4 regions of the Pararhizobium sp. LjRoot255 genome follow, and region 1 is predicted to be linked to each of the others. Evidence: predicted binding sites of a transcription regulator. Region 1 holds the regulator's gene; each other region holds the start of a gene.
The links. The regulator PhoB, encoded in region 1, activates phosphate uptake and scavenging genes when phosphate is short. The targets are predictions, from matches to a motif close to TGTCATNNANCTGTCAT.
Positions count from the first base shown of each region.

Region 2: a site for PhoB is predicted at 1,206-1,222, ahead of ACSQ2W_RS16400 (LTA synthase family protein). Genes of this name have one in related genera too.
Region 3: a site for PhoB is predicted at 1,706-1,722, ahead of ppk2 (polyphosphate kinase 2). Genes of this name have one in related genera too.
Region 4: a site for PhoB is predicted at 1,241-1,257, ahead of ACSQ2W_RS08120 (alkaline phosphatase D family protein). Genes of this name have one in related genera too.

Region 1 is NZ_CAXUPQ020000001.1:1,039,624-1,042,804, reverse strand. Features, by position in the region: gene pstB (phosphate ABC transporter ATP-binding protein PstB) at 1-737, shown strand, start outside; gene phoU (phosphate signaling complex protein PhoU) at 816-1,526, shown strand; gene phoB (phosphate regulon transcriptional regulator PhoB) at 1,644-2,327, shown strand; gene ACSQ2W_RS05155 (GcrA family cell cycle regulator) at 2,393-2,917, opposite strand.
Region 2 is NZ_CAXUPQ020000001.1:3,419,806-3,422,986, forward strand. Features, by position in the region: gene ACSQ2W_RS16400 (LTA synthase family protein) at 1-1,170, opposite strand, end outside; gene ACSQ2W_RS16405 (NAD+ synthase) at 1,464-3,143, shown strand; gene ACSQ2W_RS16410 (TolB family protein) at 3,167-3,181, shown strand, end outside.
Region 3 is NZ_CAXUPQ020000001.1:2,429,170-2,432,350, reverse strand. Features, by position in the region: gene ACSQ2W_RS11840 (aspartate kinase) at 13-1,266, opposite strand; gene ppk2 (polyphosphate kinase 2) at 1,765-2,667, shown strand; gene ACSQ2W_RS11830 (winged helix-turn-helix transcriptional regulator) at 2,705-3,181, opposite strand, start outside.
Region 4 is NZ_CAXUPQ020000001.1:1,648,248-1,651,428, forward strand. Features, by position in the region: gene ACSQ2W_RS08115 (M3 family metallopeptidase) at 1-992, shown strand, start outside; gene ACSQ2W_RS08120 (alkaline phosphatase D family protein) at 1,364-2,929, shown strand; gene typA (translational GTPase TypA) at 3,068-3,181, shown strand, end outside.

The DNA.
Region 1 (3,181 bases):
AGGACGTGTCGGTCTATTACGGCGAGAAGCGCGCTCTTTTCGACGTGAACCTCAACGTTCGTGAAAACACAGTCACGGCTCTGATCGGCCCGTCCGGCTGCGGCAAGTCGACCTTCCTGCGCACGCTGAACCGCATGAACGATACGATCGACAACTGCCGGGTCACCGGCAAGATCACGCTCGACGAGGAGGATATCTACGATCCGACCATCGACGTGGTCGAACTGCGGGCACGCGTCGGCATGGTGTTCCAGAAGCCGAACCCGTTCCCGAAGTCGATCTACGAGAATGTTTCCTATGGCCCGAAAATCCATGGCCTGGCGCGCTCCAAGGCCGAATTCGACCAGATCGTCGAAACCAGCCTGCATAAGGCAGGTCTGTGGAACGAGGTGAAGGATCGTCTGCATGAGCCGGGCACCGGTCTCTCCGGCGGTCAGCAGCAGCGTCTGTGCATTGCGCGCGCCGTCGCCGTCAGCCCGGAAGTGATCCTGATGGACGAACCCTGCTCGGCTCTGGACCCGATTGCGACCGCCAAGGTCGAGGAACTGATTCACGAACTGCGCACCAACTTCACCATCGTCATCGTTACCCACTCGATGCAGCAGGCAGCGCGCGTTTCGCAGCGCACCGCCATGTTCCATCTCGGCAATCTCGTCGAGGAAAACGACACCGACAAGATGTTCACCAATCCGGATGACCAGCGCACCCAGGATTACATCATGGGCCGCTTCGGCTGACGCCATGCCTTGCCGCTTTCCCATGTGGCGAGCGCGGCGCGCTTGGAACCGGGACCATGAACACAAGGAAAAACGATCATGTCCACGCACATTGCTTCCGTCTATGACGAAGATCTCAAATACCTGAACCGGCGCATCTCCGAGATGGGCGGCCTTGCCGAGCAGATGGTCGCCGAATCCGTGCGGGCACTGGTCAATGCCGACCTGGCGCTCGCCCAGAAGGTCATCTCCGACGACGCCATCATGGATGAGGCCGAACGCCAGATCGGCGAGAAGGTGATCGTCACCATCGCAAGACGCCAGCCGGTCGCATCCGACCTGCGCGAACTGATGGGCTCCATCCGTATTGCTGCCGATCTTGAGCGTGTCGGCGATCTCGGGAAGAACACGGCCAAGCGGGTGATCGCCGTTTCGAGCGCCAGCTTGCCGCGGCAGCTGGCTCGCGGGCTGGAGCACCTGGCCGAACTCGCGCTGATGCAGCTGAAGGAAGTGCTCGACGTCTATGCGTCGCGGTCGCCGGAAAAGGCCAACAGCATCCGTGAGCGGGACAACGAAATCGATGCGATCTACACGTCGCTGTTTCGCGAGCTCCTGACCTACATGATGGAAGATCCGCGCAACATCACGCCGTGCACGCATCTTCTGTTCTGCGCCAAGAATATCGAACGCATCGGCGACCATGCGACAAATGTCGCCGAAACGATCTATTACATGGCGACCGGCTCCCAGCCTGTCGGGGAACGTCCGAAGGACGATACCGCCAACACCGTCGGCGCGATCGGCAACTGATCGCCGCGCCGGATCGGAAATAGGTAAGTGAAATCTAGGCATTTGACTGCCCGACGGCTTTCGGGCCGCCGGACGAGCCCTTGCAATGAGGGCAAGGCGTCAAGGAGTTGAGACCGCATGCTGCCAAGAATTGCCGTTGTCGAAGACGAGGAGGCGCTCAGCGTTCTCCTGCGTTACAATCTTGAGGCCGAAGGCTTTGAAGTCGATACGATCAACCGCGGCGACGAAGCGGAAATCCGGCTGCAGGAGCGCCTGCCGGATCTCCTGATCCTCGATTGGATGCTGCCGGGCGTCTCCGGCATCGAGTTGTGCCGCAGGCTTCGTCAACGCTCCGAAACCGAGCGCCTGCCGATCATCATGCTGACGGCGCGCGGTGAAGAGAGCGAGCGGGTCCGCGGGCTTGCCACGGGCGCTGACGACTATGTGGTCAAGCCGTTCTCGACGCCGGAGCTGATGGCGCGGGTGAAGGCGATGCTGCGGCGCGCGAAGCCGGAAGTGCTGTCGACGCTGCTGAAATGCGGCGATATCGAGCTTGACCGTGAAACCCACCGCGTTCACCGCAAGACCCGCGAGGTCCGCCTCGGGCCGACGGAGTTCCGGCTCCTGGAATTCTTCATGGCCTCGCCCGGCCGCGTCTTTTCGCGCTCGCAGCTGCTGGATGGCGTCTGGGGCCACGACATCTATGTCGACGAGCGCACGGTCGACGTTCATGTCGGCCGCCTGCGCAAGGCGCTGAACTTCTCCAACATGCAGGATGTGATCCGCACCGTGCGCGGCGCCGGCTATTCCCTGGAAAGCTGACCGCATATGAGTGAAACATGAAAATGGGGCCGGCCCCTTTTTCATGTTCAGTTGTTCGCGGCGTCTCAGCGAGCCCGGCGGCGCTCGCCAGAGGGCTGGTAAGCCAGCTTTGCGTGGAAGGTGCAGTAGGGCGATGTATCCGGCGAGTCATTGCCGCAGAAATGGAACTCTTCCTTCATAGGATCGCCGATCGGCCACTTGCAGGTGCGGTCCGTGAGCTGCGTCAGCACCAGGCGGCGGGACATCGGCACGACCACGTTGCCGACCGGTGCGACGTCCTGGTCCTCGATGGCGTCGATTTCCACCTGTTCCTTCATGACGGTGGCGCCCGTGGTGCGTGTCACGGTGCGGGTGGTGACGCGCGCAGCGTAGTTCGGCGCGCGCGGTGCGGATGTCGCCGGACGCTTGGCGCGGGCGGTGGTTGCCGTGCTGCCGCCGGCCTTGGCACGGCCGGGCAGGCAAAGCCGGTGCACCTTGCCGATGACCGCGTTTCGGCTGACGCCGCCGAGCTGCGCGGCGATCTGGCTCGCGCTCAATCCTTCTGACCACAACTTCTTGAGTTTCTCGACCCGCTCGTCAGTCCAGTTCATGGTCTTTTCTCCATTCACAGCGTTGGTGATGGTCGAATCCTCCACCGTACCCCGGACGAACTCCGAGGCTGAAACGCGATAACTCTTTTGGTGACTAGGTCCGCCGCATGCGTTCTAGTAATTAATTGTTAAGGTAGAGGTAGGGGGACTCGCTGACAAGAGTCCCCGGAATCCGAGCGAATCGATTTTCGAGTTTTCCCCAACTTGCTTGGCATGCGTGGCATTTTTGCAAGAGCGTACGGTCAAAAAAATCGATGTCGCGCT
Region 2 (3,181 bases), 2.4 Mb from region 1:
GGACCTGAACTGTTCGAAACCGAAGGCCTTGTAGACGGCGCTGCGGTTCCAGAACCATTTCTGGAATGGGTGAACAGCGCGCGCGACATAACCTTCGCCGCGGAAGAAGGTGGCCAGCGACGGGATCGGGTTGCGGATATACTGCTGGTAGGGAATGCTGCCATAGGGCAGAAAGGCGTTCGAAAAGCCGGTCAGTGCTTCGAACTCGACATTGGCGGTCATGCCGCCGAACTCCGGCGAAAACACGTTGCCGGACTGCATCTTGCGAATGGTCGGCATCGGATCGGGCGAAAGCTTGACATTCGGCAGGCGCGTTGGATCCCAGAAGGATTCGCTCATCAGCACGATGACATCCGGCTTGCCACGATGCGTCGTCCCGGCCGGCACCGGCTTTGTCGGGATCTTGTCGATGGCATCGGACATGTAGCCAGACGGGGCCGTGACATTGGCCATCGGCAGGTTGAGGGCGAACGCCATGACGAAACCGTTGTGGCGGTAGTTTTCCGTCTGGTCCCACATGATCGGGATGACCTGCAGCCGATCGCGCAGCCAGGAGAAATTGTTGTAGTCCATGATGTGGTGGAAGGAGGCAAGCAGCGGCAGGGCGATCGCCAGCCGCGCCAGCCGCTGGCGGCGTGCCAACCGTGGAAAGCGGCGCCAGGCGAAACGGGCAAGCCAGGCAAGGGCGATGATCGAGGCGATGAGGCCGACGACAATGCCGGCGGCAGTCCAGGGGCGGTCCCGCACGAGGACGGGCATCAGTTCCATGATCTGGCGTCCGAAGAGAAAATCGGTCGGATAGAGCGGGTCGGAAAGAAAGATCTGCTTCTGGCGGCTGACGAGCGCCGGTATCAGCGCGAGCGGGGCGATCAGGACAATGCTGTAGTTTTCGCGCCCGAGTGCAGCGTCGAATGCCAGGAACAACAGAAAAAAGACGCCGACCGTCGTCCAGGCCGGGCGCACCGGATCAAGGAAATACGATACGGTTTCGGAGGCCGAACTACGCGCGATCCATTCAACGGCGAAGATGAGAGTAATCGACAGCAGCACTGACAGAGAAAGGCGTCCTGCGATCGACAACACTTTGCTGTAGCGGGCGCCGAACGCGATAGAGGGGCCATAGACCTCGGTGGCGGTGGCAGCATGGACTGCCGATTCAAAATTGGCCAAGGCCTTCTCCAATTTTCACAAAACTGTCGTCTCAATGTCATACAGACGTCATCTTGAACGGAGGATGAATAAGCCGGACAAGGCTTTCTCCGTGCCTTTTCCCGTCCGGATTCGATGCGCGAAACGCGCACGCTGGCGCGGTCCTGCGGTTGTGCCGTGGGTCCACAGATCCCAAGCCGGCGCTTTTTTTCTATTTTGACGGCAGGTACGGGTTTTTTTGGCGCGGAATGCGTTAGATATCTCCCCGGGTGCCGCCGCATCCGCGACAGCAAGATAAAGTACGGGCCTGTTTCATGAGCGCGCAAAAGACCATTTCGAACACGTTCCGCATCGCCGTTGCCCAGCTCAACCCTGCCGTTGGCGATATCGCCGGCAACCTTGCCAAGGCGCGCGACGCCCGTGCCGACGCGGCCCGCCACGGGGCCGACCTGCTTCTTTTGACGGAACTCTTCATTTCAGGCTATCCGCCGGAAGACCTGGTGGTGAAACCCGCATTCCTGAAGGCCTGCCGCAAGGCAGTCGATGCGCTGGCGGCGGACACCGCCGATGGCGGACCGGGGATCGTGATCGGGTTTCCGCGGCAGGACAATACGGGGCGTTACAATGCGGTCGCGGTCCTTGACGGCGGGCAGGTGATCGCGATTCGCGACAAGGTGGATCTGCCGAACTACGGCGAATTCGATGAAAAGCGGGTGTTCGATCAGGGACCAATGCCCGGACCCGTCAATTTCCGCGGCGTGAGGCTTGGCATCCCGATCTGCGAGGATATCTGGGGCGAGCTCGGTGTGTGTGAAACGCTCGCCGAAAGCGGCGCCGAACTCCTGCTGGTGCCGAACGGATCCCCCTACCACCGCGCCAAGATGGACGTGCGCCACCAGGTCGTGATCCGCCAGGTGATTGAGACCGGCCTGCCGATGCTCTATGCCAACCAGCTCGGCGGCCAGGATGAGCTGGTTTTCGATGGCGCAAGCTTCGCCGTCAATACGGACCGGCAGGTCGCCTTCCAGATGAGCCAGTTCGAAGAATCCGTATCGATTTCCGAATGGAAAAAGCAGGAGAGCGGCTGGGTTTGCACGCCTGGAATGATGTCGCGCCTGCCGGAGTTGGAAGAGGCGGATTATCGCGCCTGCATGCTGGGCTTTCGCGACTACGTCAACAAGAACGGCTTCAAGAATGTCGTGCTCGGCCTCTCCGGCGGCATCGATTCGGCCATCTGCGCGGCGCTCGCCGTCGATGCGCTCGGCGAAGAGCGCGTGCGCACCGTGATGCTGCCCTATCGCTATACGTCGTCGGATTCCTTCAGTGATGCCGAGGATTGTGCCAGGGCGCTCGGCTGCCGCTACGATATTGTCCCGATCGAGGAGCCGGTCCAGGGCTTCATGAGCGCACTTTCCGAGATGTTCGAGGGCACGGAACCGGGCATCACCGAAGAAAACCTGCAGAGCCGTACCCGCGGCACGATCCTGATGGCGCTTTCGAACAAGTTCGGCTCGATGGTGGTGACCACCGGCAACAAGTCGGAAATGTCGGTCGGCTATGCGACGCTCTACGGCGACATGAACGGCGGCTTTAACCCGATCAAGGATCTCTACAAGATGCAGGTCTACAGCCTGTCGCGCTGGCGCAACACGACCGTGCCGCCCGGTGCGCACGGTCCTTCCGGCGAGGTGATCCCGAAGAACATCATCGACAAGGCGCCCTCTGCGGAGCTTCGCCCGAACCAGACCGACCAGGATTCCCTGCCGCCCTATCCGGTGCTGGACGATATCCTTGAATGCCTGGTCGAAAAGGAGATGGGCACCGAAGAGATCGTTGCGCGTGGTCATGACGAGGCGACGGTGCACCGCATCGAGCATCTGCTCTATATCGCCGAATACAAGCGCCGCCAGTCGGCGCCGGGCGTGAAGATCACCAGGAAGAATTTCGGCCGCGACCGCCGCTATCCGATCACCAACCGGTTCCGCGACCGGTAGTTTTCGGAACGAGGGGAAACGATATGCGCAGTTCGGTT
Region 3 (3,181 bases), 1.4 Mb from region 1:
CCACCGCTTCGCTTAACTCTTATCCAGACCGTAGACGGAATGCAAAGTGCGAACGGCCAATTCGGCATAAGCGCCGTCGATCAGGATGGAAATCTTGATTTCCGAGGTAGTGATCGCCTTGATGTTGATGCCTTTTTCGGCAAGTGCGCGGAAAGCGGACGCCGCGACGCCGGCATGGCTGCGCATGCCGATGCCGATCACCGAAACCTTGACCAGGCCCGATTCGTTCTGGATCACGTCGAAACCGACCTTCTCCTTAGCGCCTTCCAGCACCTTCAATGCCTTTTCCACATCGCCGGAAGGCACGGTGAAGGTCATGTCGGTCTTCGAGCCGTCTTCCGAAATGTTCTGGACGATCATGTCGACATTGATATGGGCTTCGGCCAGCGGGCCGAAGATCGCAGCCGAAACGCCGGGCCGGTCGGCCACGCGCCGGAGCGAAATCTGCGCTTCATCCTTGGCATAGGCGATGCCGGTGACGACTTCCTGTTCCACGATCTCTTCCTCATCACAAATCAGCGTACCGGGGGGATTCAGGAAATCGCCCATGCCCGGCGCATCGGGGTCTTCGAAACTGGAGCGCACGAAGGTGCGGACCTTGAATACCATGGCAAGCTCGACCGAGCGAACCTGCAGGACCTTGGCGCCAAGCGACGCCATTTCGAGCATTTCCTCGAACGCGATCTTCTTCATGCGCCGCGCCTTCGGCTCGATGCGCGGGTCGGTGGTGTAGACGCCATCGACATCGGTATAGATGTCGCAGCGGTCGGCCTTGATCGCAGCGGCGATCGCCACCGCCGACGTGTCCGAGCCGCCACGGCCAAGCGTCGCGATCCGGTTGTCGGGACCGAGCCCCTGGAAACCGGAGACAACGGCCACCTGGCCCTCGCCGAAGCGGCGGATCAGCTCCGTGCCGTCGATATCGAGAATGCGCGCGGCGCCATGGGCGTTGTCGGTCTTGATCGGAATCTGCCAGCCCTGCCAGGAGCGCGCATTGATGCCGATATTCTGCAGGGCGATGGCCAGCAGACCCGAGGTCACCTGCTCGCCCGAGGCAACGACCGCATCATATTCGCGAGCATCATGCATCGGCGAGGCATCGCGCGTCCAGGCAACCAGTTCGTTGGTCTTGCCGGACATGGCAGAAACGACGACGGCAACCTCGTGGCCGGCATCGACCTCGCGTTTCACATGGCGCGCCACATTCCTGATGCGATCCATATCCGCGACGGACGTGCCGCCGAATTTCATCACGATGCGTGCCATATGCCTCTACCGGTCGAAATGCCGCGCGGCGACCCGCGCCCGTCTGTTTTCAAGTCGCCGGTCTCTTAGCGAAAATGAGGGCGACGTGCAATGGCGGAGGACAAGGGTTCTGGTGGAGCGGCAGCTTGGCGCTATGCAGCAGAAATGCCGCCAGCAGATCGTGGCCCATTGTGGACTTACGCGATCACTGATGGATGGGCGGTGGGGTCAGGCGTTGGCCTGCGTCCTCCGCGGCACATTCCTCGGGACTTAGACCTTCAGCGCGCATCGCAGCGCACCGCCGAGCGGGCGTGCGTGTGGCGTAATGACCGCTGTCGGCGCGAGGTGGCCGCAGGTCGCCCGGTCTCGAATGCGGCCGGTCGCTTGCCACCCAACACCGCATCGTCATTTTGTCACCCGTCCCCTCCCTCAAATCACTCTTCACCCCAGGACCGAAGCCTGTCACATACCTGTCATCAAACCCTGCTCCTGTGCCTTCAACCAACGGGGATTTGACCAATGATCGACCAGCTCAGCCGCATCAAGGCGGAAATTGCCGACAGCTTCGACGAGGAGCTGGAAATGCAGATGGAAGAAGACCGGCTCGACGAGCTGGTCGCCGAGGGCATGTCGGAGGAAGCCGAGCCGACGATCGACCGCAAGGTCTATTTCCGCGAGCTGTTCCGGCTGCAGCACGAACTCGTCCGCCTGCAGGACTGGGTGCAATACAAGAAGCTCAAGGTCGTGGTGCTGTTCGAGGGCCGCGACTCGGCCGGCAAGGGCGGCGCCATCAAGCGCGTCACACAGCGCCTCAATCCGCGCGTCTGCCGTACCGTTGCGCTGCCCGCCCCGACCGAGCGCGAGCGCAACCAGTGGTATTTCCAGCGCTACGTGCCGCATCTGCCGACGGCCGGCGAAATGGTCCTGTTCGACCGCTCCTGGTACAACCGCGCCGGCGTCGAGCGCGTCATGGGCTTCTGCACGCCGGAAGAACTCGACGAATTCTTCCGCACCGTGCCCGAATTCGAACGCATGCTGGTGCGCTCGGGGATCGTGCTGATCAAGTACTGGTTCTCGATCACCAATGAGGAGCAGGAATTCCGCTTCAAGATGCGCATCCACGATCCTTTGAAACAGTGGAAGCTGTCGCCGATGGACATGGAAAGCCGCGTCCACTGGGAGGAATACACCAAGGCCAAGGAAGAGATGCTGGCAAGGACCCATATCGAGGAAGCCCCCTGGTGGGTCGTCCAGGCCGTCGACAAGAAGAAGGCCCGCCTCAACTGCATCGCGCATCTCTTGAAGCAGATCCCGTATGAGGACGTGCCCAAGCCTCCGATCGACCTGCCCGAGCGCATCCGTCACGACGACTATATCCGCCGTCCGGTGCCGCCGGACATGTACGTGCCGGAAGTGTACTAAACAGAGTGCAAGATCCGGCCGGAAACGGCCGGGTCCTTCACGCCGCCGTCTCGCTCTTCCTCGCCACCACGGCGAGATAGGCCGCCTGCAGTTCCGCAAGCACCGAGCGCTCCTGCGCCGGCGTGCCGAGATGCAAGGTCCTGAGTTCCGCCATGAACGCCTCCCACATCGGCGGCCCGCCCTGTTCCAGCAGTTCGGCGCGGATCGACAGCTCTTCCGACACCGGTGTATGCCTGCGCCCCCAGGCGCCCATCTGGGCTAGCAGCGGCACAAGCTGGATCGATGGCTCGGTCAGGCTGTAGATTCCCTTCTGCTTGTGGCTCGGATCGTCCCGGCGCGACAGAAGCCCGTTTTCGGTCAGCCGTTTCAGCCTGTCGGCCAGAACATTCGAGGCGATGCCCTCTTCCGATTGGGTGAGAAGCTCGCGAAAATGCCGGCGGTTGCCGAACATGATGTCGCGGATGACGATCAGGCTCCAGCGATCGCCCAGCATTTCCAGCGTCAGGTTGATCGG
Region 4 (3,181 bases), 610 kb from region 1:
AGATCATCGACGCCTGCTTCGACGTGGCGCAGCGGCTGTTCGGCATCACGGCAACGGAGAAGAAAGGCGTCAGAGGATATCATCCGGATGCCCGGGTCTTCGATATCCGCGACGCGGACGGCAAGCTCGTGGCGTTGTTCCTCGGCGATTATTTCGCCCGCGCCTCGAAGCGCTCCGGTGCCTGGATGAGTTCCTTCCAGTCTCAACATCGCCTGCCGCTGAAGAACGGTGCTGTTGGCGAGCTGCCGATCATCTACAATGTCTGCAATTTCGCCAAGCCGGCGGATGGCAAGCCAGCCCTGCTGTCGCTCGACGATGCCCGCACGCTGTTTCACGAATTCGGCCACGCCTTGCACGGCATGCTGTCGGATGTGACCTATCCCTCCGTTTCCGGCACCAGCGTCTCGCGCGACTTCGTCGAATTGCCCTCGCAGCTTTACGAACATTGGCTGACGGTTCCGGCAATCTTGAAGAAATATGCCGTACACGAGGCAACCGGGGAGCCGATGCCGCAGGAATTGCTGGACAAGGTCCTCGCCGCCCGCACGTTCAATTCCGGCTTCGCCACCGTCGAGTTCACCTCATCAGCGCTGGTGGACATGGCGTTCCATACACACGGCACTGTCGCGGATCCGATGGCGGTGCAGGCCGAGGTGCTGGAAAAAATCGGCATGCCGGCCTCGATCGTCATGCGGCATGCAACGCCGCACTTCCAGCACGTCTTTTCCGGCGACGGCTACTCGGCCGGCTACTATTCCTACATGTGGTCGGAGGTGCTCGATGCCGACGCCTTCGCCGCCTTTGAGGAAACCGGCGACGCCTTCCATCCGGACACGGCCGCGAAGCTCAAGGACAACATCTATTCCGTCGGAGGCTCGATCGACCCCGAAGATGCCTACAAGGCGTTCCGTGGCAAGCTGCCGAGCCCGGAGGCGATGTTGCGGAAGAAGGGGCTGGCGATGATGGAAGAACTGACTGGCTCCGACGCTTGAAGCCTGAGCCTATCAGCGATACCGACAAGATCCTCTAGCAGCCGCACGGGGATATCCATCCGTTCGTAAAGGATGGCGGTGACGCCAATCATGCCGTTCGGGAGTTCGCGGAAGAAGAGGTAATGCCGGTCGTATCCTGTGAAAAAAGCCTATGTCTTCAGATCGGCCGGATCAGCGAGCTCGCCCGGTAACCTGCCCAGAGAGCTTTTGCTGGTGGGCATGCACGCCGGCGATATGGGGTGAGCGGGAGTCACAGAACTGTCGCCAAACCGTTGGAATAGATTCATCCAACTGTAAACCAGCTGACATGCAGTTCGCCAAAGGTCTGCCTCGGGATGCCTATGATTCCCGAGACCGTACCGGAGGCAGATTTGGCCACTACCCAGGATACATTGACCCGCCGCTCCTTTTTGCTCTCCGCTGGGGCCGCGGGATTTGCGGCCACATCGGTTCTTGCCACTCCCTTCTACGCGCGAAACTTCGGCAGGCCCTCCTTCACCCATGGCGTCCAGTCCGGCGATGTCGATACGAAATCCGGCATGATCTGGACGCGGGTTGATCGGCCCTCCCGCATCGCGGTCGAATATTCGACGACCGAGAGTTTTTCTGCGCCTGTACGCCTCCCATCGATCGACGCCCTGCCGAACAGCGATTTCGCCGCAAAGTGTCTGCTCGACAACCTGCTGCCCGACCAGGACATCTTCTACCGTTTCACCGCGTCCGACCTTTACGACAGCAACAGCGTCTCCGAGCCGATCGTCGGCCGCTTCCGGACCGCACCGCTTGACAGGCGTTCCGTCCGCTTCGCCTGGTCCGGCGACACGGCCGGCCAGGGCTGGGGCATCGACGATGTCGGCATGAAGACCTATTCGACGATGAAGCTGCACGAACCGGACTTCTTCATCCATTCCGGCGACACGATCTATGCCGACAATCCGATTCCCGACGAGATACCGCTCAGGGACGGGACGCTCTGGAAAAACCGCATCGTCACACCCGAGAAGCGGGAGGTCGCCCGCGCGCTGGACGAATATCGCGGCCAGTGGAAATACAATCTGCTCGACGAGCATGTCCGCGCCATGAACGCCGTTTGCCCGACCTTCTATCAGTGGGACGACCATGAGGTGCTGAACAACTGGTCGGCATCGACCGACCTTCGTGACGATCCGCGTTATCCGGAAAAAAATGTTTCGGTCTATGCGGCGCGCGCCATGCGGGCGTTTCAGGAGATGACGCCAATCCGCGCCATTCCTGCCCAGCCCGGTCGCATTTTCCGCAAGATTCCCTATGGCCGGCTGCTCGATGTCTTCTTCGTCGACCTGCGCTCCTATCGCAGCGCCAACCAGGGCGATGCGAATGACGATCTGTTCGGCTGGCGCCAGGCCGACTGGCTGAAGCGGGAACTGGCCGCCTCCGAGGCCACCTGGAAGGTGATTGCCTGCGACATGCCGCTCGGCCTTGTCGTCTGGGACGACTTTACCCATCGTCGCGGCTCCGATGCGATCGCCAATGGCGACAACGGCCAGCCCAGCGGGCGCGAACGGGAATTTGCCGATGTTCTCACCTTCATCCGCGACAATGCCATAGAGAACATCGTCTGGCTGACCGCCGACGTGCACTATACCGCAGCCCACCACTACGACCCCGCCCGCGGTGCCTTCAAGGATTTCCTACCCTTCTGGGAGTTCGTCTCCGGCCCGCTGCATTCCGGCACCTACGGGCCGAAGGAACTGGACATGACCTTTGGACCGGAAGTGCGCTTCATCAAGGCCTCCGGCGCCGGCATCGACCAGAACCTCCCGCCTTCGGCCGGCCTGCAATTCTTCGGCCTCGTCGATATCAACGGCCAGACCGAGCAAATGACGGTCAGGCTGATGGACCGGGAGGATCAGGAGTTGTGGCGGGTCACGCTCGATCCGGCGGGAAACAGCGTCTAGCGCGCTTTGCCGATTCACCGTTCATCAAGACTTTGCCGACTGCCCCCTTTCGCAAATGCAAAAAAACCTGTATGAGCCGCGCAATTGAAGATGTGGGCAGTTCCTCAGATACGCCCCGAAACCTCCGAGTATTCACACATGAAGATGCGCAACATCGCGATTATCGCACACGTTGACCATGGGAAAACCACGCTTGTCGACGAACTTCTGAAGCAGTCGGGTTCCTTCCGCGACAACCAGCGCACGACCGAG